DNA from 2 places in the Aceticella sp. 75b-Ac genome. Region 1 is predicted to be linked to the other one. Evidence: riboswitches for the same ligand, from Rfam matches in the RefSeq annotation. Region 1 holds a riboswitch; the other holds the start of a gene.

Region 1 (3,432 bases):
TTTGGTGAAACAAATGTTGTAGATGTATACATCAGATATTTAAGAAGCAAAATAGATGACCCTTTTGATAAGAAGCTTATACAAACCGTAAGAGGTGTCGGATACACTTTGAGGGATGAAAATAATGAAACTTAGATTTATGTTACCTTCTATAAAAATTAGGATTGCCTTATTATATTCTTTGATATTCTCAATTATATTAATTGTTTTAAATGCTTCTGTACTTTATGGCTTAAAATATTATTTAATATATCAATCTTTTGCAGATATTTCAAATCAAGCCGAAACAATATTAAACAAATTGTCGGTTGTCAAGGGTGATATTGATTTCTCCAATGAAAATTTAGTATTTTCGATACCTGAAAATACATATTTAAAAGTAATTGATAAAAATGGCAAAGTAGTTTATAAATCAAGGGAAACGGAGAATATTAATATACCTTACAAATCAGATATAAACATACCGGTAAAAATTGAAAAAGATGGTATGCATCTTACATACATAAATGAAATTTATAACAGAGACGGTAAGATATTTTATATACAGATTATAAAAAACATGGAAAGCCAATATTTGTTTTTAAAATTGCTTTTTGTGTTAATGGCTTTTGCTGATGCGGTGGGAATTTTGATATCCTTGATAGCAGGCTATTTTGTAACAAGGCAGGCTATAAAACCTGTTGATTATATGGTCAAAGAAGTTAATGACATAGATGCGAGAAAGCTTAACAAAAGGTTAAAAGTATATGGGAATAAAGATGAATTTACAAGACTTGCCGTTACCTTTAACAGCATGCTGGACAGACTGGAGGATTCATTTAGAAGACAGAATACATTTATATCAGATGCTTCACATGAATTAAGGACGCCTCTTTCCATTATAAAAGGATATGTTGATATACTTGATAGATGGGGGAAATATGATAAAAATGTATTACAGGAAGGGATTGAGGCATTAAAAAAAGAAGAGGCAGAAATGGAAAAGCTTATAGAGCGTCTTTTGCTAATAGCAAGGGGAGACAGCAGAAACTTAAAACTTAACAAAGAAACCTTCATATTAAATGATATTCTCAATGAGGTTATAAAAGAAACATCAATGTTAAATAGGAATAGAAATATAGTTTTAAATATGGATGATGAAATTGATATCTTTGCGGATAAAAGCTTGATTAAAGAACTTTTGAGAATACTTCTTGATAATGCGGTTAAATATACGGAAACAGACGGTAAAATAGAGGTGCTTTGTAAGAGAGAAGGACAAAATACTGTTATCAAGGTGAAAGATGATGGGATAGGTATCCCATCCGATGAAATACCATATATTTTTGACAGGTTTTACCGGGTTGATAAAGCAAGAGCAAAAGAAACAGGTGGTGCGGGGCTTGGGCTTTCGATTGCAAAAATCATTGTAGAAGCACATAAGGGCAGTATTATTGTTGATAGTAAAATACACAAGGGCACAGAATTCACTATTATATTTCCATTCTGATAATCCTTTGAGAATCCCACTATATACCTCCATTACCACCAATTTAATATAGACATACAGGTATAATACGTTTATAATGTGTAATTGAAATATGCCGAATCCCCAGAAAAAGGGGTACGGGGGAATTTTTATGGGGTGAATCCATTATTATGGTAGGGTGACCCTTTACCCGAACCCGTCAACTAACCTCGGAGGCAAAAGGGGGAAAATTAATGTCAAATTTACGTATTAAGATTAAGCCTCTCATTGCATCTGTAATAGCAGGATTATTTTTAACACAGTCTGTTTTTGCTGCAACATATACTGTACTTCCAGGGGATAGCCTTTGGAAAATCAGCCAGAAATTCGGCACATCATATAATCAAATAATGTCATTAAACGGTCTTAATGATGTTCTTATTTATCCGGGACAGGTTCTTCAAGTACCGGGTAACGACAACACATACACAGTACAAAAGGGTGACAGTTTATACTTAATAGCTGTAAAATATGGTATTACTGTAGATTCACTTAAAGCTGCAAATGGATATTACAATGATATTATATATCCGGGACAGGTATTAACAATACCAAACGATACAGATCAAACAGCTAAAAGAAGTACCCCGATCGTTAACAGAGGGGCAATAAATAGAGGCGTAATTTCATACACAAATGATGATTTAGACCTTCTTGCAAGACTTATAACTGCTGAAGCAGGCGGTGTATCCTATAAAGCTAAAATTGCAGTAGGGGCTGTAATTGTAAACAGGGTAAAAAGCGGTAAGTTTCCTGCTTCAATCAAAGATGTAATATATCAGGTTGACAGCAATGGATATTATCAATTTACACCTGTTGAAAATGGATGGATAAATAAACCAGCAACGGCAGATTCTATTAGTGCGGCAAGGGAAGCATTAAGCGGTACTGATCCCACAAATGGTTCACTTTACTATTTTGATGACAGTGCAACAAACGGTTGGCTCTGGTCATTACCTGTTGCAGCAAGGATAGACAATATGGTGTTTTCTTACGCAAGGTAAAATAATGCAAATATGAGAGGCAAAGAATCAGCAAAGGGGATACTTAGAAGGGGGTATCTCCTTTGCTATGGTAAGCAGTGTTATTTCACATGAATCTGGATTTATACAAAGTTATAAAGCCAAATATTATAAACATCCCTGCTGAAATATAATGTAAAATCTTTGAAGGGATTTTTTTGTTAAGATATACCCCAATTAAAATTCCTATAACATCGGCAGTAAAAATGCCAAGGGTTGTTCCTACCAATACATTTATTGGATTTTTATATGCTGCTGTTAATGCTATAGCTGCAAGCTGAGTTTTATCACCAAATTCAGAAAAAAAGTATGTACTTATTATAGTTGCAGCAGAGCCGTATTTTGATTTTATTATTTTTTTATCTTCTGTTTGATCATTTTTTAATGCAAGCAAACCAAATACAAGAAAGGAAATCGCAGCAAGGATTCTTATGTATTTTATGGGTATGTATTCAGTTAAATATGTACCAAATGAGACAGCGATACCGTTATTTATTACCGCTGCGATAAAAATACTTAAAAGTACGGTCCTTACCTTTATAAAAGTGGCAAATGCTATTGACATTAGCTGTGATTTATCACCCATTTCTGAAGTAAAAACAAGTATAAAAGATGATATTAATGCATCCATTTCAGCCTTCCTCCTTATACCTTATTATACCTAAAATAAACTTAATTTAAAAATATATCATAAAAGATTATATGTATTAAAAAGCACAATAATATGATAAAATACATTTTGTAGTTATAATCTTTCAAAGAATAAAATTTCTTAGGGCAGTGAATTTTAAAGGGTATATAGGTGATATATTGTGAAAAAAAACGAAGAATTGATAATTGATATAACTGATATGGAGTTTAACGGATACGGTATTTCTTATATTGATGACAAAAAAGTTAAAG
Region 2 (3,432 bases), 170 kb from region 1:
CGTTTCAATCAATATTGACAAATGTAGTTCTCCGCGTCCGGATACCTTAAATGCTTCTGTTGTTTCGGTTTCCTCAACTTTAAGTGCAACATTTGTTTCAAGTTCTTTCATCAGCCTATCTCTTATATGCCTTGATGTAATATATTTCCCATCTTCACCTGCAAAAGGACTTGTATTAACCCCAAAAGTCATAGATATCGTTGGTTCTTCTATATGGACAAAATCAAGCGGTTCAGGATTTTCTATATCTGCAATTGTTTCGCCAATCTCAATATCGCTAATACCGGAAACTGCAACTATATCACCAAGTAAAGCCTCATTTACCTCTACCCTTTTCAAACCTTCATACTGATAAAGACTGCTTATCCTTACATTCTGAACAGTTCCATCTCTCTTACAAATTGCAGCAGTTTCACCGGCTTTGATATGCCCTCTTATGACTTTACCTATTGCAATCCTGCCAATATAATCATCATAATCAAGGGTCGTTACTATAAGCTGTAACGGTCCATTTAATTCACCTTTTGGAGCAGGGATTTCCTTAAGTATCGTATCAAAAAGTGGTCTTAAATCAGAAGACGTATCCTCCAATTTCAATTTTGCTATTCCTTCTCTTGCAGAGGCATATACAACCGGGAATTCAATTTGCTCATCATCTGCCCCAAGTTCAATAAACAAATCCAATACCTCGTCAATTACCTCATCAGGTCTTGCATCAGGTCTATCAATTTTATTTATTACCACAACCGGCTTTAGATTTAATTCAAGTGCTTTACTTAGTACAAATCTCGTCTGAGGCATCGGTCCTTCATATGCATCAACAAGCAACAAAACCCCATCCGCCATTTTCAATACCCTTTCAACTTCACCGCCAAAATCTGCATGCCCCGGTGTATCTACAATATTTATTTTAACACCTTTATATTTAATTGCGGTATTCTTTGAAAGTATAGTAATACCTCTTTCCCTTTCAAGTTCGTTTGAGTCCATTACCCTTTCTTCGACCTTCTCATTCTGCCTGAATATACCGCTCTGTTTAAGCATTCCATCAAGTAAAGTAGTTTTTCCATGATCTACATGTGCAATTATCGCCACATTGCGTATTTCTTCTCTTATTGAAACCATAAATTTTTTATCTCCTTCCGCACAGGACATTCCTGTATACAACATATAATAATATATTAATCTAATAAAATAGTCAACAAACAAATAGGATTAAAAAAAGTGCCAAATGGCACTTTTTTTAATCCTATTTGTTATTTAACCCTTCTTGCAGCAGCAAAGTTTTTATAATAATAACCGGAATCAATACGGCTAATCATTACCTTCCCTCTGCCTGAAGAACTATGTATAAATTCTCCATCGCCTATGTATATCCCTGCATGATTTATTGTATAACTTCCTAAAGTGCGGAAAAATACAAGGTCACCTGGAGCAAGGTTATTAAAATCGACCATTGTACCTACTGTTGCTTGTTCATCAGCAGTTCTTGGTATTACAATACCAAATTGCCCAAAAACATATTGTGTAAAACCGGAACAATCAAAACCATTGGGAGATGAACCTCCATAAACATACCTTGTCCCTAAAAACTGTTTGCTGTATTCTATAAGTCTTGTAGAAAAACTTCTGTCAATATTCCCTCTCGATGAATTGCCACCTGATGATTTCAATGAAAGATATTTCCCAAAAATCCATCCTTCACTGCCATTTGAAAGCCTGATATGGTACCATCCGTTATCCTGTCCTAAGACGGTTACTGTATCATACCAGTTTAATTGTGTTATAACTTCATATGATGTACTATTGCCTGTCCTTATGTTCACGTAATTGCCTGTTACTATTCCACTGCCAAGTTCCCCGGCATATACATATGTGAGCATTGAACCTCCGATAAGTGTCATGCCAAAGACTGATACTCCAAATATCAATTTCCCAATCTTCTTATTCACTGCAAAATCTCCTTCCTTTTTTGCCTCCGAAGTTAGTTGACGGGTGCGGGATTAGAAGGCATCCCTACTGCAAAAGCAGATTAACCCCTTAAGTGTTTCCTCCGTACCTGTATGGATTCGGCAAGATTGCAAATTTGTACAAGCTTTACTATTTTATTATATCAAAGATTATTTTATAAGTCAATCTGACGTACTCCCCGGATAGTGTCAAGATACTGTAGGATATTTTTTTTAAAGACAACCCCTGAAATTGCTTAAATCAAGGTTTCCATGCATTATGTGTTTTTTATATCACTTTTTCATATTTTATTGCTTTTAAAATTCTATATATTGGTGTTACTTTGCCCATATCCAACACTGTAATATTGTTTATTTGTTCTTTTGTATACGTTTTAGCTCTCTTTACTGCCTCTTTTATTTGCTTCTTTGTTAATTTATAACCTTCATTGTTGTTTTTGCGCTTTTTACGCCATTCTACTTCTCTTAAATTGCCTCCATTTTTCTTAAATACTCTTAATTTTGCCATTAGCTTTAATCCTTCTCTACTCCATCCTAATGGATTCCTGCTTAACCTGTCTGAAAATACATGACTTATATGCCCTTCTGCACTGCACCCTATTACATCCTCATCTTCTTTGTATATTTTTATCCCTTCCCAGTTGTTTAATATGTACTTCTTTACTTCTCTTATTTTCTTCTTCTCTTGCTCTGTTTGTGCTATTTTTGATAGTTCATTAAATGCCTCTTTTAATTCTTTTTCATTCCCTTCATTTATTGCTCTCCATATCCTATCTCTATATCTTGCTTCTCTTGATGTTGCTGTGAGTATGTATTTGTTTAAATGATACCTGTCTAGGAGTCCACTCGAAATCATCAATCACAAATTAACAAATATGTTATTGAAAACCATATAATTTACAATAAAAAATACTCCTGAACACATATGAAATAAGCACTTAAGAGCTATTTTTATGATATAATATAAATAATATAATAAGAAAAATGTGGTGATAAAAATGTTAGGAAAAGCAGACAGACAAATGTCATTTTCAGATTATTGGTTACTTGGAAAAATTTCTGAAGATAGTTATTATCATAGATTAAGAACATGGGTATTTAATAATCTTAATGAAGAAATGTTTCAGCCACTTTTCTCATACTATGGCAGAGAATCCATATCTCCGGTATATACATTTACAGCGATGCTGATACAATTTGAAAAAGGATATTCTGATCGTGAAATGGAAGAAGAATCACGATTCGATGACAGAATTAAATATGCATTAACCGCACCACGGGATTTTGATGGAATAGATGCAGTAACATTATGTGATCATAGAAAAAGACTGTTTAACAGCGAAATAGGAAAAGAAATATTCATTAAAACAATTAGTCAGGCAAAAGAAGTAGGACTGTTTGATAAAGACAACTTACACATAATAGATTCATTCATGATTTGGGGTTCCTGTGCCAGACAAGA

Evidence for each region. Region 1 has a riboswitch for cyclic di-AMP ahead of AC0LWJ_RS05195 (cell wall hydrolase). Riboswitches for the same ligand answer to the same signal wherever they lie in the genome.
Region 2: another riboswitch for cyclic di-AMP. It lies ahead of AC0LWJ_RS06115 (C40 family peptidase); the one in region 1 lies ahead of AC0LWJ_RS05195 (cell wall hydrolase).

The regions. Positions count from the first base shown of each region.
Region 1 covers NZ_CM190971.1:975,120-978,551, reverse strand. Annotated here, with positions in the region: gene AC0LWJ_RS05205 (response regulator transcription factor) at 1-135, shown strand, start outside; gene AC0LWJ_RS05200 (sensor histidine kinase) at 125-1,489, shown strand; cyclic di-AMP (ydaO/yuaA leader) riboswitch at 1,572-1,701, shown strand; gene AC0LWJ_RS05195 (cell wall hydrolase) at 1,702-2,511, shown strand; gene AC0LWJ_RS05190 (TMEM165/GDT1 family protein) at 2,597-3,160, opposite strand; gene rlmD (23S rRNA (uracil(1939)-C(5))-methyltransferase RlmD) at 3,342-3,432, shown strand, end outside.
Region 2 covers NZ_CM190971.1:1,149,947-1,153,378, forward strand. Annotated here, with positions in the region: gene typA (translational GTPase TypA) at 1-1,125, opposite strand, end outside; gene AC0LWJ_RS06115 (C40 family peptidase) at 1,257-1,952, opposite strand; cyclic di-AMP (ydaO/yuaA leader) riboswitch at 1,959-2,085, opposite strand; partial or broken gene AC0LWJ_RS06120 (UPF0236 family transposase-like protein) at 2,239-2,811, opposite strand; gene AC0LWJ_RS06125 (IS1182 family transposase) at 2,969-3,432, shown strand, end outside.